DNA from 2 places in the Micromonospora sp. NPDC048894 genome. Region 2 is predicted to be linked to the other one. Evidence: riboswitches for the same ligand, from Rfam matches in the RefSeq annotation. Region 2 holds a riboswitch; the other holds the start of a gene.
The links. Region 2 has a riboswitch for ZMP and ZTP ahead of AB0C22_RS04210 (tetrahydrofolate dehydrogenase/cyclohydrolase catalytic domain-containing protein). Riboswitches for the same ligand answer to the same signal wherever they lie in the genome.
Positions count from the first base shown of each region.

Region 1: it holds a riboswitch for ZMP and ZTP, as region 2 does, so the genes downstream of both, AB0C22_RS21995 (glycine hydroxymethyltransferase) here and AB0C22_RS04210 (tetrahydrofolate dehydrogenase/cyclohydrolase catalytic domain-containing protein) in region 2, are expected to answer to the same signal.

Region 1 covers NZ_JBEZFY010000010.1:118,449-134,279, reverse strand. Annotated here, with positions in the region: gene AB0C22_RS22005 (PLP-dependent aminotransferase family protein) at 1-792, shown strand, start outside; gene AB0C22_RS22000 (hypothetical protein) at 908-1,159, shown strand; gene AB0C22_RS21995 (glycine hydroxymethyltransferase) at 1,500-2,936, opposite strand; ZMP/ZTP riboswitch at 2,955-3,044, opposite strand; gene AB0C22_RS21990 (metallophosphoesterase) at 3,226-4,095, shown strand; gene AB0C22_RS21985 (SDR family NAD(P)-dependent oxidoreductase) at 4,105-4,920, opposite strand; gene AB0C22_RS21980 (helix-turn-helix domain-containing protein) at 5,037-5,474, shown strand; gene AB0C22_RS21975 (hemerythrin domain-containing protein) at 5,580-6,080, opposite strand; gene AB0C22_RS21970 (hypothetical protein) at 6,382-6,912, shown strand; gene AB0C22_RS21965 (L-threonylcarbamoyladenylate synthase) at 6,923-7,543, opposite strand; gene AB0C22_RS21960 (hypothetical protein) at 7,554-7,748, opposite strand; gene AB0C22_RS21955 (winged helix-turn-helix domain-containing protein) at 7,936-8,172, shown strand; gene AB0C22_RS21950 (DNA primase small subunit domain-containing protein) at 8,241-9,212, shown strand; gene AB0C22_RS21945 (Lrp/AsnC family transcriptional regulator) at 9,234-9,740, opposite strand; gene pdhA (pyruvate dehydrogenase (acetyl-transferring) E1 component subunit alpha) at 9,813-11,012, shown strand; gene AB0C22_RS21935 (alpha-ketoacid dehydrogenase subunit beta) at 11,012-12,028, shown strand; gene AB0C22_RS21930 (dihydrolipoamide acetyltransferase family protein) at 12,025-13,515, shown strand; gene AB0C22_RS21925 (right-handed parallel beta-helix repeat-containing protein) at 13,699-15,378, shown strand; gene AB0C22_RS21920 (Ig-like domain-containing protein) at 15,557-15,831, shown strand, end outside.
Region 2 covers NZ_JBEZFY010000002.1:53,720-66,569, reverse strand. Annotated here, with positions in the region: gene AB0C22_RS04220 (PLP-dependent aminotransferase family protein) at 1-1,258, shown strand, start outside; gene AB0C22_RS04215 (hypothetical protein) at 1,334-2,263, shown strand; ZMP/ZTP riboswitch at 2,357-2,438, shown strand; gene AB0C22_RS04210 (tetrahydrofolate dehydrogenase/cyclohydrolase catalytic domain-containing protein) at 2,452-3,348, shown strand; gene AB0C22_RS04205 (endonuclease/exonuclease/phosphatase family protein) at 3,360-4,139, opposite strand; gene AB0C22_RS04200 (TSUP family transporter) at 4,329-5,087, shown strand; gene AB0C22_RS04195 (malonic semialdehyde reductase) at 5,134-5,748, opposite strand; gene AB0C22_RS04190 (helix-turn-helix domain-containing protein) at 5,846-6,193, shown strand; gene AB0C22_RS04185 (GNAT family N-acetyltransferase) at 6,197-6,973, shown strand; gene def (peptide deformylase) at 6,983-7,492, opposite strand; gene AB0C22_RS04175 (TetR/AcrR family transcriptional regulator) at 7,503-8,288, opposite strand; gene AB0C22_RS04170 (chorismate-binding protein) at 8,317-9,510, opposite strand; gene AB0C22_RS04165 (DUF5999 family protein) at 9,634-9,834, shown strand; gene gcvP (aminomethyl-transferring glycine dehydrogenase) at 9,950-12,772, opposite strand.

The DNA of each region.
Region 1 (15,831 bases), on a different contig from region 2:
CTGCGGGCCCAGGTGCGTCGGGCGCGCGACGAGGGGTTGCGGCCCCGGGCCTGCTACGTGATGCCCGACTTCGCCAACCCGTCCGGCACCAGCATCCCGGTGGCCGACCGGCGGCGGTTGCTCGGCCTGGCCGTCGAGGAGGACCTGCTGCTGATCGAGGACAACCCGTACGGCCTCTTCCCGGCCGGGGACGCCGACCGGGTGCCGACGCTCAAGGCGCTCGACACCCGACGCCGGGTGGTCTACCTCGGCTCGTTCGCCAAGACGGTGCTCCCCGGGGCCCGGATCGGCTATCTGGTGGCCGACCAGCGGGTCGGCGGGCTCGACGGTGCGGTGGGGTTGTTCGCCGACCAGCTCGCCAAGATCAAGAGCATGGTCTCGGTGAACACGTCGCCGCTGGCCCAGGCCGTGATCGGCGGGGCGTTGCTGGAGCACGCCTGCTCACTGGTGACCGCGAACCGGCGGGAACGGGCGGCGTACACCCGCAACCGGGACCACCTGCTGGCCGGTCTGCGGCGACGTTTCCCGGCCGGCTCGCCGGTGCGCTGGAACGCGCCGGCCGGTGGCTTCTTCGTGGTGGTCACCGTGCCGTTCCCGGTCGACGACGCGCTGCTGCGGCGCTCCGCGCAGCGGTACGGTGTGCTCTGGACGCCGATGGCGCACTTCTACGACGACGGCCGCCCGGTCGACGCGCTGCGACTGTCGGTCAGCGCCGTCACCCCGGAGCAGATCGACCTCGGGCTGGACCGGTTGGCCGCCCTGATCACCGACGAACTGACCGGCCTCCGCTGACCGCGCGGTTGCCGTGCTCCGGCCGACCCGGTCACCGCGCCGACCGGCACCGCGTGTCATCGAACCGCCACCTCCCGTGCTGTGCGACGGATGGGCCGGTGGCCATAATGGACGCATGATCGCTTGGGAGTACGCCCTGTTGGTCCGCCGCTACCAGGGGCAGGGACGCCAGTTCCACGTCTCGTTCGTCTGGTACGGCCCGGACGGCTCACGCACCGACGTCACGGCCTACGGCGACACCGCCATCGCCCACCTCAACCGGGTCGGTCGGGAGGGCTGGGAGTTGGTCTCCGCCGCCGAGGACGTCAACAACATCCAGGGCAGCACCGAAGTCCACCGCTACCACCTCAAGCGCCCCCTCCCCTGACCCCCACCCCTGCCCGCCCGTCCCCGCCCCGATCTCTCCCCGTCCCTGCCCCCGCCTCCGCCCCCGGTCTCCCGGTTGATCAAGAGGTTTTGGTCACCAGAACCACCTTTCCTGACCTAAACCTCTTGATCACCCCAGCAGCCCAACCCGGCCTCACCCCCACCCTCCGGCTGTCCCTGGTCGGGGTCGGCACGGTGGTGGGGCCGGCACGGTGGTGAGGGTCGGTGATCAAGAGGTTTGGGTCACTGATGAGGGCTTTCGTGACCTAAACCTCTTGATCACCGCGAGGGAGCGTGGCGGGGCGGGGTGCCGGAATGGCGGGGCCGGGCCGGGCTTACAGTCAGCCCAGGTTGATGGTGGGGTAGAGGGGGTGGGCGGCGAGGAGGTCGGTGGCCTGCTTGCTGATCTTGTCGGCGACCGCCGGGTCGAGGACGTACTTGGCCTTGGACGGGGTGCCGTCGGCGTTGGCGCCCGGCGTGGTCTGGCTGAGCACGGTGTGGATCAGCTCGGCGGTGACGTCCATCTCGGCGGTGCCCAGACCCCGGGTGGTCAGCGCGGGGGTGCCGATCCGGATGCCGGAGGTGTACCAGGCGCCGTTGCGGTCCTGCGGGACGGCGTTGCGGTTGGTCACGATGCCCGAGTCGAGCAGCGCCTGCTCGGCCTGCCGGCCGGTGAGACCGTAGCCGGATACGTCGAGCAGCACCAGGTGGTTGTCGGTGCCGCCGGTGACCAGGGTGGTGCCCCGGCGCAGCAGCCCTTCGGCGAGGGCCTGGGCGTTGTCGACGATCCGCTGGGCGTAGTCGGCGAAGTCGGGCCGGCGGGCCTCGGCCAGCGCGACCGCCTTGGCCGCCATCACGTGCGGCAGCGGACCGCCGAGCACCATCGGGCAGCCCCGGTCGACCTGGTCGGCCAGCTCCGGGCCGCAGAGCACCATGCCGCCGCGCGGCCCGCGCAGCGACTTGTGGGTGGTGGTGGTGACGATGTGCGCGTGCGGCACCGGGTCGAAGTCGCCGGTGAAGACCTTGCCGGCGACCAGGCCGGCGAAGTGCGCCATGTCGACCATGAAGGTGGCCCCGACCGAGTCGGCGATCTCCCGCATGATCCGGAAGTTCACCTTCCGGGGGTACGCCGAGTAGCCGGCGACCAGGATCAGCGGCTTGAACTCCCGGGCGGCCTCGGCGACCCGGTCATAGTCGATCAGGCCGGTGGCCGGGTCGGTGCCGTAGCTGCGCTGGTCGAACATTTTGCCGGAGATGTTGGGTCGGAAACCGTGGGTGAGGTGCCCGCCGGCGTCCAGCGACATGCCCAGCATCCGCTGGTTGCCCAGCTCGCGGCGCAGCGCGAACCAGTCCGCCTCGGTCAGGTCGTTGACCTGGCGTACCTGGGCCTTCTTGAGGGCGGGGGACTCGACCCGGTCGGCCAGGATCGCCCAGAAGGCGACCAGGTTGGCGTCGATGCCGGAGTGCGGCTGCACGTAGGCGTGGGAGGCCCCGAACAGCGCCTTGGCGTGTTCGGCGGCGAGCGCTTCGACGGTGTCGACGTTCTGGCAGCCGGCGTAGAAGCGACGGCCGACGGTGCCCTCGGCGTACTTGTCGCTGAACCAGTTGCCCATGGTGAGCAGGGTCGCCGGGGAGGCGTAGTTCTCGCTGGCGATCAGCTTCAGCGACTCACGCTGGTCGGTCAGCTCCGCGCCGATCGCGTCGGCCACCCGGGGTTCGACCGCCCGGATCACCTCGAGCGCGCTGAGGAAAGCGGTGGATTCGGCGTTGCGCGACATGCGACCTCCAGGTGACGTGCGGAAGGCCCAGGCGCTCGGCGTGCGTCCTCATGACGGGGCCGCTTCCCGATGGTGCTCCATCCCCACGCGCCAGTCACGGCCCACCGACGATCCTACCGGGTGCCGTTCGGGCTGCCCGTGCGTACCTGCCGGTGCCGGGCAGCCGGCCGGGTTCTCCGATCGTGCGGAGCTCCGGTGCCCCGGTACCGGCTCGGTCGGCCGGCCACCGCCTTTGCGGTGGCCGTTGCGGTGGCTCCACGCCGGGCGGTCGGCTGCGTACGATCGGCGGATGCTGGGGGAGGACACCGAGGGCAGTCTGGTCGCGATCAGCGATCTGCACATCGGGTACGCGGAGAATCGTGCCCTGGTCGAGGCGCTGCGGCCCACCTCGCCACGGGACTGGCTGATCGTCGCCGGTGACGTGGCGGACACCGTGGCCGACATCGAGTGGGCGCTCGGCACGCTCGCCGAACGCTTCGACACCGTCATCTGGGCACCCGGCAACCACGAGCTGTGGACCCCGCCGGCCGACCCGGTGACCCTGCGCGGGGTGGACCGCTACGACCTGCTGGTGCGACGGTGCCGGGAGTTGGGTGTGGTCACCCCGGAGGACGACTACCGGGTGTGGCGGGGGCCGGGCGGTCCGGCGCTGGTCGCCCCGCTGTTCCTGCTCTACGACTACAGCTGGCGACCGCCGGGGTTCGACACCCGGGAGGCCGCGCTGGCCGAGGCGTACCGGACCGGGATCGTCTGCACCGACGAGTTCCTGCTGCATCCCGACCCGTATCCGAGCCGGCAGGAGTGGTGTGCGGCCCGGCTGGAGGAGACCGCCCGCCGGTTGGCCGCCCGCGATCCGGCGCTGCCCACCGTGCTGGTCAACCACTGGCCGTTGGACCGCCACCCGACCGATGTGCTGCGCTATCCGATCTTTGCCCAGTGGTGCGGGACGGAGGCCACCGCCGACTGGCACCGCCGGTTCGCCGCCACCACGGTGGTCTACGGGCACCTGCACATTCCGCGTACCACCTGGAAGGACGGGGTGCGGTTCGAGGAGGTCTCGGTGGGTTATCCCCGGGAGTGGCGGCAGCGCAGTGTGGCCCCCGGCCGGGTACGGCAGATCCTGCCCGCGCCGACGGGCGCACCGGTGACCCTCTGGTGAACCACCGGCTCAGCCGGCGTCGAGGCGGGTGACCAGCGAGTCGGTCATCGTGCCGAGGCGGCGGGCGGCGGCCGGGTCGAGCGTCGTGGTCGACAGCGGAACGGGTCTGCCCCGGTCGTTGGCGGTCAGGGCATCCGACGGTGGGTTGTCGATCCACGCCACGACGGGGCGGATCGACTTCCCGACCGGCCTGGCGACGACCGACGCCGCCCGGATCACCCCACGGATCGCCGCCGGCATGGTGGACAGGTCGCCGCTGCGGGTGAAGCCGGGGTGGTAGAGCACATACCGTGCCCGCGAGCCGGACCGCGCCGCGAAGTCCACCCCGAGCAGGTCGTTCGCCCGGCCGGCCTGCAACTGTGCGTCGACCATGCCGTACTTCCGGGTGAGCTGGAGGTCGTCCCAGTGGATCGATCCCCGGGTGATGCCGACCCCCACGACGTTGACGATCACCGGCTGTTCGGCGGCGTCCAGTTGGTCGCGTAGACCGTGACTGAGCAGGTAACGGCTCAGGTAGTAGAGCGCGAAGGTCTGCTCCAGGCCCTCGTCGGTGACCACCCGCCGGGGTACCGGCCGGTTGGCGAACAGTGCCAGGGCGTCCACCTTCGGCCACCGTCGCCTGATGGTGTCGACGACCCTGCGGGTCTCCGCCACCGAGCGCAGATCCGCCCGGAGGAAGTGCACCCGGCCGGAGAGCGCCCGCACGGCCTGCCCCTTCGCCGGGTTGCTGCCGATGGCGACGACCTCGTCGCCACGGCGGATCCGGGCTTCGAGCGTCGCCCGGCCCATGCCGTCGGTGCCGCCGCTGATGACCGTGACGCGCATGCCGCCCCTCCCTGCCGCTGCCGGCCGGTGACCCCGTCAGGCACCGGACGTCGACCGTGGATCGCGGACGGCACAATCCTCTTCGGGCTCGGCGACCGAGGGAAGAAGGCACTTTCATGTCCGTACCGCACACGGAGGTTCGTTCCCTGGTGGCGGCGGTCCTGCCGACGCCCGTGCCGGCCGACGAGTACGAGCACTGCCCGGTCACCGAGGTGCTGCGGCTACTCAGCGACAAGTGGTCGATGCTGGTGCTGACCCTGCTGGGCCGCCGGCCGTACCGGTTCAACGAGCTGCACCGCACCATCGACGGCATCAGCCAGCGGATGCTGACCCGCACGTTGCGGGGCCTGGAGGGGGCCGGCCTGGTGCTGCGGGACGTCCATCCCACCGTCCCGCCCAGCGTCGAGTACCGCCTCACGCCGCTCGGGCAGAGCCTGCTCGGTCCGCTGTCCGGCCTCGCCGACTGGGCGGTCCGCCACGGGCCCGAGCTGGCCGCCGCCCGGCACCGGGCCACCGTCCCCGCGTCGTCCCTGCCGCACCGCACGGGTCTCTGACCGGACCCACGCGGGCCCTCGCTGACCGCCCCGGCGGGACCGAGCGGGGCCCGACCAGCCGGTCGGGCCCCTTGACGTACTCCGGTGCGGGTGTTGCCGGTCGGGTCAGGCGGTGGTGGCGTGCCGGGCGCTCTTGATCGCCTTCGGGTCACTGGGCGAGCGGGGCGCGTCCGGGCGCAGCGCGATCATCCGCTCGCCGATCTCCTGGAGCTGGTTGCGGCCGAGCGCCTCCCGCACCTTGGGGAACCACTCCTGCTCCTCCTCCTCGACGTGGTGCTCGACGTTCTCGATCAGCACCGTGGTCTTGGCGACGAAGTGGTCGTCGGAGGCGTCCATCGCGGCCAGTTCGGCGCAGAGCACGTCGGCGACGTGGTGCTCCTCGTACGACTCCAGGATGTCGTCCTCCAGGTCCGGCAGGAGCTTGCGGACCTGCGGGTACATCACCTCGTTCTCGAGGTAGGTGTGGGTGGTGAGGGCTGCCACGATCTCGTCGACCACCTTGCGGCGGCGACTGGCCGGTCCCTCCTGCGCCTTTTCGAACTCGCGGAAGAGGCGGCGCATCTCCTTGTGGTCCTCTTTGAGCAGGACGATGGCGTCGGTGGACACCGGCAGACCTCCTTGATCGGCTGACGGCCATCCCGGTACCCCTGGGTGAGCTGCGGAAACGGATCGCGGTCGACGAATGTCCGGCAACCTCAGACGGTGGCGACGGTGTGCGGTATCTCGTCGAGCAGGTCGCGGGCGAGGAACCCGATCCGGCCGAACAGCACCACCTGACCGGCCGCGAGCCGGATCCCGGGCGCACGGTCGGTGCGGTCGACCGGAGTCCTCCGCCCGGCGGCCCGCCCGGTCCCCGCCGGGTCTGGGTGGAGGTGGACCGTGATCGGTGAGTCGATATCCTGCCCGGGTGGACGGCGAACGGCTGGCGGCATCACTCACCGGGCGGCTGGCCGGGCTGGAGTTCGTCGACCTGGGCACCGACGAGGTGACCGCGCTGATCATCGACGCCGTGCTGGTCTGGGCCGCCGAGCAGGGCTGGCGCTCATACCGTCGGGCGGCGAGCGTGCTGCCGCTGCCGCCGCCGATGACGGACCGCCACTCGGTAGTGGACGTGGCGTGTGCCCGCCGCGACGGCCCGCCGGTGGTCGTCGAGGTTGACCACACCGACCGGCGGCGTACCTGGGAGAAGCTCGCGGCGGAGGCCGACGCCGGCCGGGTCGCCCTCTGGGTGCGCTGGGGTCCGGGGCGGTTCGCCGTGCCACCGGCCCCGATCCACCTGGTCACCTGCGAGGTGGCCCGGCGGGCCGGGCCGGTGGGCGCGGGTCGCCGGCACCGCCGGACCCCGGGGCCGGCCCGCCCGGCACCCGCGCACTCCACCCACGGCGTCGACCCGGTGGTCGAGCCGTTGCCGCTGCCGCCCGTGGAACCCGGTTCCTGACCCGGCGGGCCTACTCGAAGCGGGTCGGGTCGCCCGCGCCGTAGCGGACGATCTCCGGCTCGTCGGCGGAGAAGTCGACCACGGTGGTGGGTAGGGTGCCGCACTCGCCGGAGTCGATCACCGCGTCGATCGCGTGGTCGAGCCGTTCCTTGATTTCCCAGCCCTGGGTCATCGGTTCCGTCTCGCCGGGCAGCAGCAGGGTGCTCGACACCAACGGTTCACCCAGCGCCGCCAGCAGCGCCTGCGCGACCGGATGGTCGGGGATGCGTACCCCGACGGTCTTCTTCCTGGGGTGCAGCAGCCGGCGCGGCACCTCCTTGGTCGCGGGCAGGATGAAGGTGTAGCTGCCCGGGGTGGCCGCCTTCAGCGACCGGAACACCGCGTTGTTGATGTGCACGAACTGGCCGAGCTGCGCGAAGTCCCGGCACACCAGGGTGAAGTGGTGCTTGCTGTCCAGGTGCCGGATCTCCCGGATCCGGTCGAGGCCGTCCCGGTTGCCCAGCTGGCAGCCGAGCGCGAAGCACGAGTCGGTCGGATAGGCGATCAGGCCGTCGCCGCGCAGCAGGTCGACCACCCGGGCGATCGTCCGTGGCTGCGGGTTCTCCGGGTGTACGTCGAGATAGATCGCCATGGCGGCGAGCCTAGTGGGGGAGTGGCGGCGGTCGCCGGTGAGCCCGGAGCACGTCGCGCGCCCAGGTCAGCATGTGGCAGCCGCCGTCGCGGCACTGGAAGCAACGGCGCAGGGGTGGCGGCCCGTCCGGTGCCTCGTGGTGCTGCGCCACCACCCGCTGCGCGGTCCAGATGACCAGGGCGGGCGTGACCGGTCCGTCGTCCATCGGCATGGGACCCCTCCGGGTACGGGCAGATCCGGGCACCGATCCCCGATCAGGTACCCGGACCGCTACCGGCAGCCCAGATGACTGATCGTCACGAGCTGCCACTTACGGTAGTGGTGTACAAGCATGAACGTCTAGGGACGTAGCTAAAGAACCTGCCTCGTCTTGGCTCGATTAGTTTCTTGCCATGATCGATCCAGACGGCCCGGTGCCGGTCTACCGCCAGGTGGCAAACATCTTGGCTGGTCGGATCAGCAACGGTGACCTCGCGGCGCATCGACCGATTCCGAGCGAAGCGGCGATCGTGCAGGAGTTCGGGGTGGCCCGGGGGACCGCCCGGCGTGCCGTCGCGGAGCTTCGCGAGCGTGGGCTGGTCTACACCGTGCCGCAGCGCGGCACCTACGTCGGGCAACCCGAGGCGTAGCCCTCCGCGTATCGCTGCGATCCGGTGAGCCGGCTCCGGGTGTCGGGGGTGGCCGTTACCGTGTGAGCGTGGCGACGGCGGCCGAGGAGATCCAGGTGGGGGAGCGGCTGGTCCGCGTCTCCAGCCCCGACAAGCCCTACTTTCCCGAGCGCGGGCTGACCAAGCGGGACGTGGTCGGCTACTTCCTCGCCGTCGGCGACGGCATCCTGCGTGCCCTGCGGGACCGGCCGACGATGCTGGAGCGCTGGCCGCGCGGCGTGTTCGAGGGGGCGAAGATCGGCACCCGGCAGGACAACCGGGGTGACGCCTTCTATCAGAAACGGCTCCCGGCCGGCGCTCCCGACTGGGTGCGCACCGCACACCTCACCTTCCCCAGCGGCCGTACCGCCGACGAGGTCGCGCCGGGCGAGCTGGCGGTGGTGATCTGGGCGGCCAACCTCGGCACCCTGCGGTTCCATCCCTGGCCGGTGACGGCGGCCGACGTGGAGCGCCCCGATCAGCTCCGGATCGACCTGGACCCGATGCCGGGGGTCGGCTTCGACCAGGTGGTGCCGGTGGCGCACGAGGTCCGGGCCTTCCTCGCCGAGCTGGGCATGGTCGGCTACCCCAAGACCACGGGCGGGCGCGGCCTGCACGTCTATCTGTCCATCGAGCCCCGGTGGAGCTTCGGCGAGTGCCGACGCGCGGTGCTCGCCCTGGGCCACGAGTTGGGGCGTCGGCTGCCCGACCTGGTCACCACCACCTGGTGGCGCGAGCAGCGGGACCGGCCGGTCTTCATCGACTACAACCAGATGGCCCGCGACCACACCGTCACGTCGGCGTACTCGATCCGGCCCACCCCGGCGGCGCTGGTGTCGGCCCCTCTGGACTGGGCGGAGCTGGACGACGCCCGCCCGGAGGACTTCGACGTGCTGACCATGCCGGCCCGGTTCGCCGAGCGCGGCGACCCGCACGCCGGCCTGGACGGCGACCGCTACTCCCTGGAGCCGCTGCTGGCCCTGGCCGACCGCGCCGGCCTGGCCGCCCCACCCGAACGCTGACCAACCGCGCCGGGCCGTCACTCAGGCCCAGGGGCTGCCGGCCCCGTCGAACTCGTCGAAGACCAGCCAGGTGCGGGTGGACAGCACCCCGGCGATGCCCTGCACCCGGCTGAGCACCACGTCCCGCAGGGTGGCGTTGTCCGGCGCGCGGACCAGCGCCAACACGTCGTGTTCCCCGCTGAGCAGCGCCACGTGCTCGATGTAGCGCACCCGGGCCAGCTCTGCCGACACCTCCCGCCAGGTGTTCTGCTGGATGGTCAACGAGATGTACGCCGAGGTGCCCAGCCCGGCCGGCTCGGGTGCCACCCGGGCCCGGAACCCGGTGATCACCCCGTCGCGCAGCAGCCGCTCCACCCGGGCGTACGCGTTGGTGCGCGACACGTGCACCCGTTCGGCGAGGGTGCGCATGGACAGCCGGCCGTCCCGGGTGAGTTCGTCGAGGACCCGTCGGTCCACCTCGTCCAGCGGCGTGACCGAACGTCCCGTTGCGCCCGGTGGGCCCGGCGGCGGGGTGGTCTGCTGGCTCATCAGATACTCCTCGGTAGGCCAATCGTCCCGCGTTCACCGGGAATGTTGAGTCAATCATCCAACGGCTGGAGCATAGGGCCACCACACGTCCAGGAGGTCCCCGCCGTGACGACCACACCCCAGGCGGTCCGCAGGGCATCCCCGCGTACCCGTCGACCGGCCACCCCGGTCGCCCCCGACCCCACCGCCGGCCTGCTCCCGCAGACCGCGCCGGTCCGGTTGCTCGACCCCGACGGCACCCCGTTGCCGCCCCGCGCCGACCTGCCCGAACCGCCGGTCGAGACGCTGCGCGAGATGTACCGGCGGATGGTCGTCGGCCGGCGCTTCGACGCACAGTCCACCGCCCTGACCAAGCAGGGCCGGCTCGCCGTCTACCCGTCCTCGCGCGGCCAGGAGGCGTGCCAGGTCGGCGCGGTGCTGGCGCTGCGCGACGACGACTGGGTGTTCCCCACCTACCGGGAGTCGATGGCGCTGACCGCCCGGGGCATCGACCCGGTCGAGGTGCTCACCCTGCTGCGCGGCGACTGGCACTGCGGGTACGACCCGACGGTGGTGCACACCGCGCCGCAGTGCACCCCGCTGGCGACCCAGTGCGTGCACGCCGCCGGCCTGGCCTACGGCGAGTCCTACCAGGGGCGGGACACGGTCGCGCTGGCCTTCATCGGCGACGGCGCGACCAGTGAGGGCGACTTCCACGAGGGGCTCAACTTCGCCGCCGTGTTCAAGGCCCCGGTCGTCTACTTCGTGCAGAACAACAAGTACGCGATCAGCGTGCCGCTGTCCCGGCAGACGGCCGCGCCGAGCCTGGCCTACAAGGGCGTCGGCTACGGGGTGCCCAGCGAGCAGGTCGACGGCAACGACCCCGTCGCCGTCCTGGCGGTGCTCACCCGGGCGGTGGCGCACGCCCGCGCCGGGCACGGGCCGTACCTGGTGGAGGCGCACACCTACCGGATGGAGGCGCACACCAACGCCGACGACGCCAGCCGCTACCGGGACCCCGACGAGGTCGAGGCGTGGCGGGACCGCGACCCGGTGGCCCGGCTGGAGGCGTACCTGCGCAGCCGGGGCGAGCTGGACGACGCGGTGGTCGCACAGATCGCCGCCGAGGCCGAGGCGTACGCCGCCGACCTGCGGGACCGGATGCACGCCCAGCCGACCGTCGACCCGCTGAGCCTGTTCGAGCACGTCTACGCCGAACCGACCCCGCAACTGGTCGAGCAGCGCGAGATGGTCCGGGCCGAGCTGGCCGCCGACGCGGAGGGGGACGCCTGATGGCCACCATGACCATGGCGAAGGCGCTCAACGCCGCGCTGGCCGACGCGATGCTCGACGACGAGCGGGTGCTCGTCTTCGGCGAGGACGTGGGACAGCTCGGCGGGGTCTTCCGGATCACCGACGGGTTGCAGGCCCGGTTCGGTGACAAGCGCTGCTTCGACACCCCGCTCGCCGAGGCCGGCATCGTCGGCTTCGCCGTCGGCCTGGCCATGTCCGGGCTGCGGCCGGTGGTGGAGATGCAGTTCGACGCGTTCGCCTACCCGGCGTTCGAGCAGATCGCCTCGCACGTGGCGAAGCTGCGCAACCGCACCCGGGGCGCGTTGAGCGTGCCGATGGTCATCCGGGTGCCGTACGCCGGTGGCATCGGTGGGGTGGAGCACCACTGCGACTCGTCCGAGGCGTACTACGCGCACACCCCCGGCCTGAAGGTGGTCACCCCGGCGACGGTGGAGGACGCGTACTCGCTGCTGCGGGAGGCGATCGCCGATCCGGACCCGGTGGTGTTCCTGGAGCCGAAGAAGCTCTACTTCGCCAGCGGCGAGGCTGAACTGCCCGCCCGTACCGCCCCGTTTGGCCGAGCCGTGGTGCGCCGTCCCGGCACCGACGCCACCCTGGTCGCGTACGGCCCGGCGGTGCCGGTGGCGCTGGAGGCCGCCGAGGCCGCCCGGGAGGACGGCTGGGACCTGGAGGTCGTCGACGTACGCACCATCGTGCCGTTCGACGACGCCACCGTCACCGCCTCGGTGCGCCGTACCGGCAGGTGCGTGGTGATCACCGAGGCGCAGGGCTTCGCCGGGGTCGGCGCGGAGATCGCCGCCCGGGTGCAGGAGCGCTGCTTCCACGCCCTGCACGCCCCGGTGCTGCGGGTCGCCGGGCTGGACATCCCCTACCCGGCGCCGATGCTGGAGCACACCCACCTGCCCGGGGTGGACCGGGTCCTCGACACCGTGGCCCGCCTGCAGTGGGACGACCGGCCCGATCCGCGCTGGCTGGCCCAGGGGAGCGCGGCGTGAGCGCCCGTACCGCCACCGGCACCCGGGTCTTCCTCCTGCCCGACCTCGGTGAGGGGCTGAGCGAGGCCGAGATCGTCGAGTGGAAGGTCGCCGTCGGTGACGTGGTCACCGTGGACCAGAGCGTGGTGGAGGTGGAGACCGCCAAGGCCGTGGTCGACGTGCCCTGCCCGTACGCCGGGCGGGTGGTCGCCCTGCACGGCGCGGCCGGTGAGACGCGCCCGGTCGGTCAGCCGCTGATCACCGTCGCGCCGGCCGACGGCGGCGACGAGCCCGCCGGGCACGCCACCTACCGCGAGGAGGAACGGGCCGGCTCCGGCAACGTCCTGATCGGGTACGGCACCGGCCACGGCGGCACCCGGCGGCGGCGACGCCCCCGGCTGACCCTGGCCCCGGAGCCGGCCGCCGCGCCCGTCGCGGAGCCGGCCGTCGGGCCCGTCCCCGTTGGCACCGTCGGCCCGTCGTCCGCGCCGAGGGTCCCGGCCGGCGCGGGGACGGACACCCCGGCCACCGGGGTGTCCACCGACGGCGTCGTCCCGCCGGCCGGAGGCGGCACCGCGCCGGCCGGCGGGACGGCCCCCCTGGTCATCTCGCCGATCGTGCGCCGGCTCGCCCGCGAGCACGGGGTCGACCTGGCCGGGCTGCGGGGCACCGGCCCCGGCGGCGTGATCCGCCGCAGCGACGTGGAGGCCGCCCTGACCACCGCGCCGCAGCGGCACACCGGCGACCCGGACCGGCCCGCCGCCGTCGCGGACCCGGCCCCGGCGGCGCACGTCGGGCCGGCCCCCGCCGAGGCGTCCGACGTGGTCATTCCGCTGACCGGCATCCGCCGGGTGATCGCCGACAAGCTTTCCCGCAGCCGTCGGGAGATTCCCGAGGTCACCATCTGGGTGGACGCGGACGCCACCGCGTTGCTGGCCACCCGGGCGGCGATCAACGCGGCCACCCCGGACGCCCCGGTCAGCGTGCTGGCCCTGCTGGCCCGGATCTGCCTCAGCGGCCTGCGGCGGTTCCCGCAGCTCAATGCGCACGTCGACACCGAGGGGCAGCGCATCGTCCAGTCGGCCGGGGTGCACCTGGGCATCGCCGCGCAGACCGACCGGGGCCTGCTCGTCCCGGTGCTACGCGACGCCCAGCGGCTGACCACCAGGGAGTTGGCCGCCGCGCTGGCCGAGACCACCGCCGCCGCCCGCGCCGGCACCCTGTCGCCGGCCCGGCTCACCGGCGGCACCTTCACCCTCAACAACTACGGCGTGTTCGGGGTGGACGGTTCCACCCCGATCATCAACCACCCGGAGGCGGCGCTGCTCGGGGTGGGGCGGATCGTGGACAAGCCGTGGGTGGTCGACGGGCAGCTGGCCGTCCGCAAGGTGACCCAGCTCAGCCTCACCTTCGACCACCGGGTCTGCGACGGTGGCGTGGCCGGTGGCTTTCTGCGGCACGTCGCCGACTGCGTCGAACAGCCGGCGTTGCTGGTGGCGAACGTCTGAGCGGTACGCCCGGAGCCGGTCACCCTGGGCGGGGTGACCGGCTCCGTCGCGCTGCCCGGTGTTCGTCCGGTTCCGGACGGGCCGGCGGTGGGCGGGCGGGTTTTCCGGTCGGTGGGCCGGGAAACCGCCGTCGGTCGCGAACCCGCCGCGTCGGTCGCGAACCCGCCGCCGAGAGGAGCCACCGTGCCGTACCAGGGTCTGCCCGTCGCCGTGCGGGACCGCCGTCCCCCCGTCGCCGGGGCACCGCTGTGGTGCAACGCCCACGACCACGGGTTGACCGGCGACGGGGTGACCAACGACCAGCCGGCGCTCGCCGCCCTGGTGGACCGGCTCGGTGACGGCTACGCGGCCGACGGGCGGGCCCGGGTGATCTGGTGCCCGCCGGGCATCTACTCCATCCGGGACGCCGGCACGGTGTGGCGCAGCGGGGTGTCGTTGATCGGCGCCGGCCCGGCGGCCACCCGGTTTCTGCTCAGCAACGAGGGCAACCGCACCGACCCGACGCCGCTGGCGTTCTGGACGGTGTTGCAGCACGGCGCGGACCGGGACCGGCACATCGCCGACTGCACCTTCGCCGACTTCGAGATCGACGGCTCAGGGGTGGCGCTGGCCGAGTACAACTACCTGGCCAAGGGGCTCGGTTTGCAGTACGTGGTGCGCGGGGTGTTCCGCAACCTCTACATCCACCACACCGGTGCGACCGGCCTGGGTTGCGACTTCCTCCAGGACACCCTGGTCGACGGGGTGGTGGTGGTCGGCTGCGGCCGGCTGGACAACGGTGAGCAGATGGGCGGCGCGGGCATCGGTATCGGCATCGGTGGCTGGGGCGACATGGAACGGCTCACCATCGCCAACTGCACGGCCCTCGCCAACGGCACCAACGGCATCTTCCTCGAACTCCAGAAGGACCACTGGACGCCGCCGCGTGGCTACCGGATCATCGGCTGCCACAGCCAGGGCAACCGCTTCGGCATCTCGGACTGGGGTGCCGACGGGCTGATCGTCACCGGTTGCACGATGACCGGCAACCTGGAGGCCGGCTACGACGTGTCCGGCAACGGCACCGCCGGGGTCGCCGGCCGGGGCGGCCTGCTCACCGACTGCGTCATCGACGCCAACGTGGGCGACGGGATCAGCGTGGGCAACACGCCGGGCCCGTACACGGTGCGGGGCAACCGGATCAGCAGCAACGGCGGTTACGGCTACCACCAGCACGATCTGGGTCGCGGCTATCCGCACCCGGCGCAGGACGTGGTGGTGGAGAGCAACGAGTTCTGGGGCAACGGCCTGGACGCCGTCCGGGTGGACCGGCCGATGACCGACGCGATGCTGCTCGACAACCGGATCCGCAACAACGGTCGGCAGTGTGCCGAGGCGTCCTGTGGCGGCGGCGAGTCGGTCCGCTACAGCGCCCGGTCCGTGGTCGACCGCTCGGCGAACTGGGCGCAGGACAGTCACCGGGGCAAGGTGCTGCGGGTCGGCTCCCGGGTGGCGGTGGTGGCCGCCAACACCGCCACCGAACTGCACCTCGCCCCGGTCCGCCCGGACGCCTACTCCGCGTGGAGCGGGGACACCCCGCTGCCGGGCACCCCGTACGAGTTGCCTGACGCGCCGCCGACCCGGGCCGGCATCGCGATCGACGCCGCGTTCGACTCGGCGACGGTGCGCGGCAACCGGATCTGGGACAACCATCCCGAACGCACCCAGACCCACGGGCTCTGGATCACCTCCCGGGGCAGTTGTGTCTCCTGCCGGGTGGAGGACAACGACCTGGCCGGTAACGCGGTGGCAGCCATCCGACTGGACACCCCGCCGGTCGGTGGGCGGTGGAACCGCAACCACGGTGACCAGGACTGGGACTGACTGTCCGTGCCGCCCCGACGCGGTCGATCCCGGACATCCGGTGCCCGTCCGGCCCGTCCGGCATCGATGGGGTCGATAAGGCCGGCCGTTGCCCGCCCGGTTCCCCGAAAGCGTGACCCGGCCCGAGAAACGCCGTACAGAATGTGGCCAAGGGGACGGGGAACGGGGGGACGGGAATATGGACGTGAGGCGGCGATTGACGCTTCTGGCGGTGACCATCGCAGCCACACCGCTGGTCCTCGGCGGGTGTACCGCCGAGCGGAAGCCGGCGGCCGGGGCGGCGCCCGGTGGGCCGGCGGCCCCCACGGTGTCGGTGACGCCGGCCGATCGGGCGAAGGACGTACCGGTCAGCGCGGAGGTCGGCACCACCGTGAACAACGGGCGGGTGACCAGTGTGAAGCTCACCGACGACAAGGGGAAGTCCGTCGCCGGGGAGCCGCGGGAGGACGGGTC
Region 2 (12,850 bases):
GGGGCAGCGGCTGCTGCCCCAGCGGGAGTTCGCCCGGCGTCACGGGATGGCGGTGTCGACGGCGGCCCGGGTCTATCAGGAGCTCGCGCGGCGGGGTCTGGTGGCCGGGGCGGTGGGTCGGGGCACGTTCGTGGTGGATTTCTCGGTGCGGTCGGGGGACGCGGACCTGGTCGATCTGGAGGCCAACTTTCCGGTGTTGCCGGGGCAGTCGTCGATGGTGGCGCGGGCGTTGGGGCGGGTGTTGGCACCGGCGGGCCTGGAGGCGGCGATGCATCCGGTGCCGGTGACCGGGTCGCGGGAGTCGCGGCGGGTCGGTGCGTCCTTCCTGTCCCGGCCGGGGTGGGTGGTGGACTCTGAGCGGTTGTTGTTCACCGGTAGTGGGCGGCAGGCGATCGCGGCGGCCATGGTGGCGTTGGTGGCGCCGGGGCAGCGGCTCGGGGTGGAGGAGTTGACGTATCCGGTGGTGAAGACGATCGCGGCGCGGCACGGTGTGACGTTGGTGCCGATCGGTATGGATGGGGAGGGGTTGAGTGCGTCGGCGTTGGAGCAGGCGCATCGTCGGGCGCCGCTCGCGGCGGTCTACCTTCAGCCCACGTTGCACAACCCGTTGGGGGTGACGATGTCGGCGGCGCGGCGCATCGAGTTGGGTGGGCGGCTCGCGCGGTTGGGTCTGGTCGCGATCGAGGATCGGATCAATTCGTTTCTGCACGACGAGGAGTTGCCGTTGGCCGCGCATGCTCCGGAGCAGACGATCCTGGTGGACAGTTTGTCCAAGCGGGTGGGTGCGGGGCTCAATCTGGGGTTGCTGGTGTGTCCGGCGGGGTTGGCCGGGCGGGTCGCGGCGGCGGTGCGTTCCGGTACGTGGGGGGTGCCGGGTGTGGCGTTGGCGTGTGCGACGGCGGTGTTGGCTGATGGTACGGCGCAGCGGATCGTGCGGCTCAAGCAGCAGGACGCGCGGTTGCGGCAGGCGGTGGTGGCGGAGGTGCTGGCCGGGTTCGACGTGCGTGCTGATCCTCGGTCGTACCACGTGTGGTGGCGGTTGCCGGGTGGGTGGTCGACGGGGGCGTTCGTGTCGGCTGCGGCCCGGCAGCGGGTGGTGATCAGTCCGGCGGCCGACTATGCGGTGGTGGGGGTGCCGGTGCCGGATGCGGTGCGGTTGTCGACGTCGTCGCCGGATGTGGAGACGTTGCGGGGCAGTGTGGCGTTGCTGGCGGCGATTGCGCGGGGGGCGCCGGAGGAGGTGGGTGCGGCGTACTGAGGGGGCCGGAACGGGGTGGCACGGGGTGGAACGCCGTTAGGGGTGTCCGTGCTGGTGTCCTGATTCGGAGGAGACATGTCCCGTGTTCACAGAGTGCTCTGCCTGCTGGTGGCGGTGGTCCTCGCCGGGTTGACCGGTGCGGTGCCGGCGTCGGCCGGGTCGGGTGTGTCAGCGGTCCCGGTGTCGGCGGGGTCGGGTGTGTCAGCGGTCCCGGTGTCGGCGGGGTCGGGTGTGTTGGCGACGCCGCCGAGTGCGGTCGTCGACTGGGAGGGCCTGCCGACGTGGAGTGGTGGGTACGGCCCGATGCGTAACCAGAGCAATGGTCTCAAGGCGCTGCGGTACGCGGAGCGCGACTACGGCATCAATCTGAACTGGACCGACTGGCCGAATTCGCGGTGGGAGGTGTACGGGGAGGGTCTGCCGACGAACGCGCCGATCACGAACACCACGAAGGTGGCGTTGCGGGTTCCGGGCGGGGGTTACCTGCGGTGGGGTGCGCAGAGCTGGGGCATCGACCTGGTCTGGTCGGCCACTGCGGTCTACGAGTGGAACGTGATCACCACGGCGGGTGGTCAGGCGTTGTTCAATCGCAGCCGTAACGACTATGTGGTGTATGGCAGCCGGCCGTGGGGGGTCAACCTGATCTGGTCGGGTGATGCGATGGTCACGCCGCCGGATTCGGGGGCGACGGGGGTGCGGACGTTGTTGACGTACAACTGTCACAACGACCGGCGGCCGCTGCGCATCTGGATCAACGACATGGACGCCGGGGGTGTCTGGACGGATCTGGGTCTGTTGGGTTCGCAGTGGAGTGGCAGCAGCTGTCCGGTGGGTTCGCCGTTCAACTACTCGCCGACGGTGGCCAATCACCGGATCCAGGTGGTGGCGGTGGACTACAGCGCCCCGGGGTGTGCGAACGATCCGGTCATCGGGTCGTGTCGTCGGTCGATGGTCGGCATCATCAGCAATCCGGCTGGTGGGGTCGCGCAGATCACGGTCTCGTAGCAGGTCGGTCAGTGGGGCCCGGTCGTCGTGTGGCGGCCGGGCCCGGCGCGTGTGGGGTGGCGGGGCCCGGTGGGCGGTGGGGTGTGGCATGGTGGGGGTGGATGCGACTGGCGGCACGGGGATGGGTCAACCATCGGGGAGCTCGTCGCGGAGGTCGACCGCCTGGGCCTTCGTGGTCGAGGTGCGCCATGTCTGTTTCCTCTTGCCCCTCCCCCACGTCTGGTACGGCCCGGTTGTTGCCGGGTGGGCCGGTGGCGGAGCGGATTCTCGCCGAGGTCGCCGAGGGGGTGGCGGCGTTGCGGGCGGTCGGGGTGGTGCCGTCGTTGGCGACGGTGCTGGTCGGTGACGACGACGCGAGTGTCGGGTATATCCGGATCAAGTCCCGGCAGGCGGCGGAGTTGGGTTTCGCGTCGCCGCATGTGCGGTTGCCGGGGTCGGCGACGCAGGCGGATCTGCATCGGGTGTTGCGGGATCTCAACGACGATGCCGGGGTGCATGCGGTGTTGGTGCAGCATCCGGTTCCGGGGCATCTGGATTACGACCGGGCGTTGGAGGTGTTGGATCCGGATTCCGACGTGGACGGGATGCATCCGGTGAACATGGGCCGGTTGGCGTTGGGGTTGCCGGGGCCGTTGCCGTGTACGCCGGCGGGGATCGAGGCGTTGTTGGCGTTCCACGGGGTGCCGGTGGCGGGGCGGGAGGTGGTGGTGCTGGGTCGGGGTGCGACGTTGGGTCGTCCGTTGGCGATGTTGTTGGCGCAGAAGCGGCCGACGGCGAATGCGGCGGTGACGGTGGTGCACACGGGGGTGGCGGACTGGCCGCGGTACACGCGGCGGGCGGAGATTCTGGTGGCGGCGGTGGGGGTGCCGGGGATCGTGCGGCCGGAGCATGTGCGTCCGGGTGCGGTGGTGGTGGGTGGTGGGGTGCGGTATGCGGGTCGCCGGTTGTTGCCGGATGTGGACGAGGCGTGTGCGCGGGTGGCGGGGGCGATCACGCCTCGGGTGGGTGGGGTGGGTCCGACGACGGTGGCGATGCTGTTCCGTAATGCGTTGCGGGCGGCGCAGCGGGCTGCGGGTCGGGGGTGACCGGTGGTGGGTCAGCCGAGGTCGACGACGAGGGGGCGGTGGTCGGAGATGGTGGAGCGTGGGTTGTCGGTGGCGGTGACGGGGGGTAGGAGGTGCCGGTCGTGGGGGTCGGCGAGGATGTGGTCGAGTTGCACGCGGGGTGCGGTGGCGGGGTAGGTGGGGCGGCGGGCCAGGGGTTGCCAGCCGGTGAGGAGGCGGGCGGGGCCGGCGGGGAGGTTGAGGTCGCCGAGGAGGATGCGGGGGGCGGGTAGGGCGCGTAGGGCGCGGACGGCGCGGCGGAGTTGGTGGGCGTTCCAGCCGGGGACGAAGGACAGGTGGGTGGCGGCGACGGTGAGGGGGCCGTGGGGGGTGTCGAGGACGGCGGCGAGGACGACGCGGGGTTCGTCGCGCAGGAGGATGAGGCCGCCGCCGGGGCCGGGGACGTAGATGGGTGAGCGGACGGGTGCGGGGTTGAGGCGGGTGACGTGCCAGCTGCGGACCCGGTGGCGGCTGATCAGGCCGATGCCGTAGCAGGGTTCGCCGTGGCCGTCGTCGTCGTGGCGTAGGGGGCGGAAGTGTTCGCCGGGGGTGCCGACGACGGCGGCGGCGAAGCGGTGTTCGGGGGCGTCGAGGGCCTGGGCGGCGAGGGTGGTGAGGTCGTGGTGGCCGCTGCGGGACTGGTCGCGGTCGACTTCCTGGAGGGCGAGGATGTCGGCGTCGAGGGCGTGGACGGCGGCGGTGAGCCGGGCGGGGTCGACGAGCCCGTCGGTCAGGGAGCGGCCGTGTAGCAGGTTGAAGGTCGCCAGGCGCACCTGTGCACCCTACGTCCGTGGCACAGTTACCGAATGATCAAGTTGTTGTGTTGTTCGGTGTTGGTGTTCGTGGCGTTGGGTGTGGTGGGGGTGTGGCTGCGGCGGCGACGTGGGCGGTGAGGTGGGCCACTTGAGCGGGCGGGTGGCCGGGTGGGGTGGGGAGAATGGCCGGCCGTGGATCCTGTGTCGTTGACGACTCTGCTGGCTGCGGCTGCCCTGGCGGGGTGGGTGGATGCGGTGGTCGGTGGGGGTGGGTTGTTGTTGTTGCCGGCGTTGTTGGTGGCGGTGCCGGGGGTGCCGGTGGCGACGGCGTTGGGGACGAACAAGTTGGCGGCGATCGCGGGTACGTCGACGGCGGCGGTGACGTTCGCGCGGCGCACGCGGGTCGATTGGGCGGTGGCGGGTCCGGCGGCGGTGTTGGCGGTGGGGTGTGCGGGGGTGGGTGCGGCGTTGGCGGGGGTGGTGCCGGCGGGGGCGTACCGGCCGGTGGTGTTGGTGGTGTTGGTGGGGGTGGCGTTGTTCGTGGTGTTGCGGCCGCGGTTGGGGACGGTGGCGGTGCCGGCGCGGCGGACCCGGGTGCGGGTGGTGGCGGCGGTGGGGGTGGCGGGGGTGGGTATCGCGTTGTACGACGGGTTGATCGGGCCGGGGACGGGGACGTTCCTGGTGGTGGCGTTCACGGTGTTGGTGGGGGCGGATTTTCTGGGTGGTTCGGCGATGGCGAAGGTGGTCAACGCGGGGACGAATCTGGGGGCGTTGGTGGTGTTCGCGGTGACGGGGCACGTGTGGTGGTGGTTGGGGTTGGCGATGGCGGTGTGCAACGTGGCGGGGGCGGCGGTGGGGGCGCGGATGGCGTTGCGGCGGGGTGCGGGGTTCGTGCGGGTGGTGTTGCTGGTGGTGGTGGTGGCGTTGGTGGTGCGGTTGGGTTACGACCAGTGGCTGGCCGGCTGAGCGGGTGGGTGCTCGGCGGGCCAGCCACTGGTGGGTCTGGGGTGGTTCAGGCGTGTCGGACGACGGTGTCGTAGTCGAGGCGGGGCAGGCGGGGGTGCCAGGCGTCGGGGCCGGGGTGTCCGATGTTGACCAGGAGCAGGGACTTCCAGCCGGTGTCGGTGAAGAATTCGTTGTCGACGCCGGTGGCGTCGAATCCGCCCATGGGTCCGGCGGCGAGGCCGGCGGCGCGGATGGCGAGCAGGAAGTAGCCGACCTGGAGGCCGGCGTTGAAGCGGGCCATGCCGTCGCGGACGGTGGGGTCGGCGGCGAAGTGTTCGCGCATGCCGGGGCGGATGGGGAAGACGGTGTCGAGGTGTTCGTGGAAGTTGGTGTCGGCGGCGAGGACGGCGACGACGGGGGCGGTGGCGGTTTTGGTGCGGTTGCCTTCGGCGACGTGGGTGAGGAGGCGGTCGCGGCCTTCGCCGGGGCGGACGAACAGCACCCGCAGGGGTTGGACGTTCATGGCGGTGGGTGGGTACTTGGCGAGGTCGAAGATCGCGTGGAGTTGTTCGTCGCTGACGGGGGTGTCGGTGAAGGTGTTGGCGGTGCGGGCTTCGGTGAACAGTTGGGCCTGGGCCTGCGGGTCGAGGGTGATCAGGTGGTTGGGCAGTACGTCGGTCATGGTGTCCTCCGGTCGGATCGGCGATTGCTGCGACCACAGTAGCAGCTAGTTTTTTCGAAGTGGCTAGGGTGAGTTACGGACCACGTATGCTGGGCTTATGACGACGTGCTCCCCGATCGACGACGGGCCCCGCGCCTGTCCCGGGGGGCTGTCCCGGGCGTTCGCGTTCCTGGGCAAACGGTGGAACGGCATGATCCTGGGCACCCTCGCCCAGGGGCCGGCGGGCTTCGCCGAGCTGGCCCGGGCACTGCCGGGGATCAGCGAGTCGGTGCTGTCGGACCGCCTCGGTGAGCTGGCCCGGGTCGACCTGGTCAGCCGCACCGTGCGGGAGGGCCCCCCGCTGGGGGTCAGCTACCAGCTGACCGGCCGGGGCGCCGCCCTGCTGCCGGCGCTGGACGAGCTGGCCCGCTGGGCCGACGAGAACCTTCCCGCAGGTCGTTGCTGAGCGGTGCCGGTCCGCGCCGAACACGACCGTGCCGTGCTGGCCGGGCTGCTGCGGCGCGATCCGGTGCTGCACGCCTACCAGTTGGGTGACCTGGACGACTTCTTCTGGCCCTACACGTCGTGGTTCCGTCGGGGTGAGCAGGTGGCGTTGCTCTACCACGGGGCGGCACAGCCGGTGCTGCTGCTGTTCGCCGCCGAAGAGGACCGGCCGGCGGCGGCGGCGCTGCTCGACGAACTGGCCCCGGTGCTGCCCGCCCGGCTGTACGCGCACCTGTCCCCCGGGCTGGAACAGGTCCTCGCGGGCCGGTACGTGATCACCCCGGCGGGGGCGCACCTGCGGATGGCGTTGACCGACCCGGGTCGGCTGGCCGGGGTCGCCACCTCGGGTGAGGTGCTGACCGGGGCGGACCTGCCGGCGCTGCGGGCCCTGTACGCCGACGCGTACCCCGGTAACTGGTTCGACCCGCGGATGCTCGACACCGGCCACTACCTGGGGGTACGTGCGGGTGGTGAGCTGGTCGCGGTGGCCGGGGTGCACGTGTGGTCGCCGACCTACCGGGTGGCCGCGGTGGGCAACGTGACCACCCGCCCGCAGGCGCGGGGTCGGGGGTTGGCCCAGGCGGTCGTCGCCGCGCTGTGCGCCCGGCTACGCGACAGCGTCGATCACGTGACGTTGAACGTGCGGGCCGACAACACCACGGCGGTGCGCCTCTACGGGCGGCTCGGTTTCACCACGGTGGCACGGTTCGGTGAGTACACGCTGACCAGCGGGGCGGGTTGAGCCGGCCGGTCAGCGGTGGCGGCTCGGTGAGTCGAACCGGCCGGCGCGGATCTCCCGCAGCGCCTTGCGGCGGATGTCACCGCGCAGGGTGTCGACGTAGAGCCGACCGGCGAGGTGGTCGGTCTCGTGTTGCAGGGCGCGGGCGAGGAACCCGCTGCCGGAGATGGTCAGCGGGTCGCCGTGCCGGTCCACGCCGTGCACGGTGGCGTGCAGGGCCCGGCGGGTCGGGAAGTACAGCCCGGGAATGGACAGGCACCCCTCGTCGTCGTCCTGGGTCTCGTCGGACAACTCGATGGTGGGGTTGATCAGGTGGCCGCGGTGGCCGTCGGCGTCGTAGACGAACACCTGGGCGTCGACGCCGATCTGCGGGGCGGCGACACCGGCCCGGCCCGGTTCGCCGGTGAGGGTGTCCATCAGGTCGTCGACGAGCTGCTGCAGGGCGGTGTCGAAGCGGGTCACCGGGGTGCAGGCGGTGCGCAGGACGGGGTCACCGATGATCCTGATCGGGCGTACGGTCATGCCCGGAAGGCTATCGGGGGGTCACCGGCGGCGGTGGACCGGCGCACCGGTCGGCCACCAGGGCGGCGATACCGTCGAGGATGCGGGCCAGTCCGAAGTCGAAGGCACGGGTCGGGTCGGTGGCGGCCTGGTACTCCTGCCCGGCGGCGGCGCCGACCCGGGCGGCGGTGGGGAAACGGGCCGGGTCCATCACCTTTTCCAGGTAGGGGGCGTGGGCGTGCCACCACTGTTCGTCGGTGAGGCCGGTGCGGGCGGTGGCCTGGGCGGCTTCCACCGCGCCGCGTACCGCGCCGTGGACGTAGGAGTCGACGAGGGTGATCACGGCGTCCATCTCCAGGTCGGTCAGGCCGATACCCTCGACGGCACGTAGTTCGTGGTCGTAGCGTGCGGTGACCTGCGGACCCAGGGGTGGGCGGGTGGTGGCGACCTGCAACAGCCAGGGGTGGCGCAGGTACAGCGCCCAGTTGTCGCGGGCGACGCGTTCCAGGCGGTCCCGCCAGCCGCCCGGGACGTCCGCCGGTCGGGGGGTCTCGCCGTGCACGGTGTCGAGCATGAGGTCGAGCAGTTCACCCTTGCCCGGCACGTGGGTGTAGAGGGACATGGTGCCCACGCCGAGACGTTCGGCGACCCGACGCATGGACAGCGCGGCGAGTCCGTCGGTGTCGGCGACGTCGATGGCGGCCCGGACGATCCGGTCGACGCCCAGGTCGCCGCTGCGGCTGGTGCGTTCGCGGGTGCGCCAGAGCAGGGCGAGGCTGCGGGCGGGGTCGCCGGTGCCGCTGTACTCGACGTGCATGCGGCCACCATAGCGGCCGGTGCGGTGGTCAGTCGGCGGCGAGCAGGGCACGCACCGGGGCGGCCTTGGCGGCGGCCTCGGCGACCTCGGCGTCGGGGTCACTGTCCCAGGTGATGCCGCCGCCGGCCCACAGGTGCAACCGGTCGGTGTCGGCGGCGGCGGTGCGGATGGTCAGGCCCAGGTCGAGGTGGTCGGGGCCGATCCAGCCGAACCCGCCCATGCCGGCGCCCCGGCCGACGGGTTCGACGGCGGCGACCAACGCCAGCGCGGCGTGTTTCGGGGCGCCGGTGACCGACCCGCCGGGGCAGGTGGCGCGCAGCAGGTCAGCCAGGCCGATCCCGTCGGCGAGGGCCGCGGACACGGTCGACTCGGCCTGCCACAGGTCGCACCAGCGGCGCACGGTGAACAGGTCGTCGACGGTCACCGAACCGGTGCGGGCGATCCGGGCCAGGTCGTTGCGTTCCAGGTCGACGATCATGACGTGTTCGGCGCGTTCCTTGGCGGAGGCGAGCAGCTCGCGGCGGCCGGCGGCAGTGGCCGGGCGGGTGCCCTTGATCGGGCGGGTGACGACCCGGCCGGCGTGCACGGCGACGAGGGTCTCCGGTGAGGCACAGCCGATCGTCCAACGGTCGCCGTGCAGGGTGCCGCCGTAGCGGGCGCCGGGCAGGCCGGCGAGGCGGGCCAGCGCGGGCCGCGGGTCACCGGTGTAGGTGGCGGCGGCGTGGCCGACGACGTTGACCTGGTAGACGTCGCCGCGGCCGATGGCGGCCCGGACGGTGCGCACCGCGTCGGCGTGCTGCCCGGGGGTCCAGCTGTCCCGCCAGGGGCCGACCCGCAGGTGCCCCGGCACCGGCCCGGTCGGGGGCGGGCGGCGGGTGCCGTGGTCGTAGACGACGACGGCGACGTCGGGCAGGTCCGGTGCCGGGCTGGCCGCGCCGGTGGGTGCGCCGACCATCCGGGCGCCGGCGGCGGCGGAGACGAACAGGGCGGCGCCGCAGGGGCCGTCGGTGCGGTGGGTCGCCGGGCGGGTCAGGTCGTCGACCGGCAGGCCGTGCGCGGCGAGGAAACCGGCGATCTGCGCGGCCGGGTCACCACCGTCGGTGATCCGCCACTCGAAGCGGTCACGTTCGACGAGCACGCTGCGGCACCGCGCCGGCACCCCCGGTACGTCGACCGGCACCGTTGGGAGCGTTTCCACGCCGGGTGGCCCATTCCTGCTCATCCGTTCAGCGGATTTCGGGGCAACATGACCGAAGGCTGCTCGATCCGGTGCGCTGTCCCTTGGTACTGTGCGTCACTGGTCATGTGAACCATGACACAGTGCCCCCACAGTCCGGAGAACCCGATGTGTCAGCACCAGATCACCTGCCCTTCCGCCGAAGCGACCGACCGGGACGCCGCCCGGGTCATCGCCTGCTTCCCTGAGCAGGGCTGGAGCCTGCTCTGCAACGGTGTCATCGTCTTCGAGGACACCGGTGAACTCCTTCCCGACGGCAGCACCATCGCCCCGCACCGCGGGCCGGCCCGGCACGCCCTCGTCGCCTGACCGATCACGGTCCGTCGGCGTCACCAGCCACATCATCGCAGGCTGGCCCCCGACAGGGGCCGCCCTCCCCGGTCGCCGCACCGGGGCGGCACGTCCGCCGCCCCGGCACCGCGCCTCAACCCTCGAACGCCTCCGGCGCCGGGCACGAACACATCAGGTTCCGGTCGCCGTACGCGCCGTCGACCCGCCGCACCGGCGGCCAGTACTTCCCCGCCCGGTCCACCCCACCCGGGTACGCCCCCACCGACCGCGGATACGGATGCGGCCACTCGTCGGCCGACACCATCGCCGCGGTGTGCGGAGCGTTGGCCAGCGGATTGTCCCCGGCCGGCCACTGTCCCGACGCCACCTGGTCGATCTCCGCCCGGATCGCGATCATCGCGTCGCAGAACCGGTCCAACTCGGCCAGGTCCTCACTCTCGGTCGGCTCCACCATCAGCGTCCCCGCCACCGGGAACGACATCGTCGGCGCGTGGAACCCGTAGTCGATCAGCCGCTTCGCCACGTCGTCGACACTGACCCCGGTCGCCTTCGACAGCGGACGCAGATCCAGGATGCACTCGTGCGCCACCAGGCCCTTGTTGCCGGCGTACAGCACCGGGAAGTGCTCCCGCAGCCGCACCGCCACGTAGTTCGCCGCCAGCACCGCCACCCCCGTCGCCCGGGCCAGCCCCGCCGCGCCCATCATCCGCAGGTACGCCCACGGGATCGGCAGGATCCCCGCCGACCCGTACCGGGCCGCCGAGATCGCCGGCGCCCCCTGCACCCGGGCACCCGACGGGTCCCCCGGCAGGTACGCCGCCAGGTGCGACCGCACCGCCACCGGACCCACCCCCGGCCCACCCCCACCGTGCGGAATGCAGAACGTCTTGTGCAGGTTCAGGTGCGACACGTCCGCGCCGAACCGGCCCGGCTTGGCGAACCCGACCAACGCGTTGAGGTTCGCCCCGTCGACGTACACCTGACCACCGGCGTCGTGGACCTTCGCGCACAACGACGCGATGCCCGTCTCGTACACCCCGTGCGTCGACGGGTACGTCACCATGATCGCCGCGAGAGCGTCCCGATGCTTGTCGATCTTCGCGTCGAGGTCGACCAGGTCGACGTTGCCATCGGCGTCACAGGCGACCACCACCACCCGCATCCCGGCCATCACCGCCGACGCGGCGTTCGTGCCGTGCGCCGACGACGGGATCAGACACACGTCCCGGTGGGTGTCACCCCGGTCCCGGTGGTAGGCGCGGATCGCCAACAACCCCGCCAACTCCCCCTGCGACCCGGCGTTGGGCTGCACACTGACCGCGTCGTACCCGGTGACCTCCGCCAGCCACCCCTCCAACTGCCCGATCAGCTCCCGGTAACCGGCGGTCTGCTCATCCGGGGCGAACGGGTGCAGATGCGCGAACTCCGGCCACGTCACCGGCTCCATCTCGGTGGTCGCGTTCAGCTTCATCGTGCACGACCCCAACGGGATCATGCCCCGGTCCAGGGCGTAGTCGAAGTCCGCCAACCGGCGCAGGTACCGCAGCATCGCCGTCTCCGAATGGTGACTGCGGAACACCGGATGGGACAGGAAGTCGGTGTCCCGCGCCAACCCCGCCGGCAACGCCACCTCCACGTCACCGACGACCGGATCCACCCCGAACGCCTCCCACACCACCGCCAGGTGCGCCCCGGTGGTCGTCTCGTCACACGACACCCCCACCCGGTCGGCGTCGACCAGCCGCAGGTTCACCCCCCGCTCCCGCGCCGCCGCCACCACCCGCGCCGCCCCACCCGGCACCACCGCCGTCACCGTGTCGAAGAACACCCCGTCGACGACCTCGACGCCACCGGCGCGCAACCCCGCCGCCAACCGCAACGCCATCCCCCGGGTCCGGTCGGCGATCCGCCGCAACCCGTCCGACCCGTGGTACACGGCGTACATGCCGGCCATCACCGCCAGCAACACCTGCGCGGTGCAGATGTTGCTGGTCGCCTTCTCCCGCCGGATGTGCTGCTCCCGCGTCTGCAACGCCAACCGGTACGCCGGCTCACCGGCCGCGTCCCGGGACACCCCGACCAGCCGACCCGGCAGCATCCGCTCCAACCCGGCCCGCACCGCCAGGTAACCGGCGTGCGGCCCACCGAAACCCATCGGCACCCCGAACCGCTGCGTGGTGCCCGCCGCGATGTCCACCCCGATGCGCCCCGGCGCCCGCAGCACCGTCAACGCCAACAGGTCCGCCGCCACCGTCACCAACGCCCCCACCGCGTGCGCCGCATCGACCAGCGGCGCATGGTCACGCACCGCACCCGACGCCCCCGGGTACTGCAGGTGCAGACCGAAGAACTCCGCCGGCAACTCCTCCACGGCCAGGTCCACCACCCGCACCTCGATACCGAGCGGCTCGGCCCGACCCGCGAGCACCGCCACGGTCTGCGGCAACGCGTCCGCGTCCACCACGTACACCGTGCTGCGGCTCTTCGACGCCCGCCGCGCCAGCGTCATCGCCTCCGCCGCCGCCGTCGCCTCGTCGAGCATCGACGCGTTCGCCGTCGCCAACCCCGTCAGGTCCGTCACCATCGTCTGGAAGTTCAGCAGCGCCTCCAACCGGCCCTGACTGATCTCCGGCTGGTACGGGGTGTACGCCGTGTACCAGGCCGGGTTCTCCAACACGTTGCGGCGGATCACCGCCGGGGTGTGGGTGCCGTGGTAACCCAGGCCGATCATCGACACCGCGACCGTGTTGCGGGACGCCAACGCGCGCAGCTCGGCGATCGCCTCCCGCTCCGTGGCCGGCGCCGGCAGATCCAGGGTGCCGTGCCACCGGATCACCTCGGGAATCGCCGCGTCCATCAGCTCGTCGATCGAGCCGTGCCCGACGACGTCCAACATGCGGCGCTCGTCATCCGGGCCGGGACCGATGTGCCGGTCGGCGAACTGTTCTGCGGTCATGCGTGCGCTCCAGACTCCACGGGGCGAGGTCGACGGATCGGCCTCCCCCTGAGTCACGCCGCACGGCGCTCCACAGTG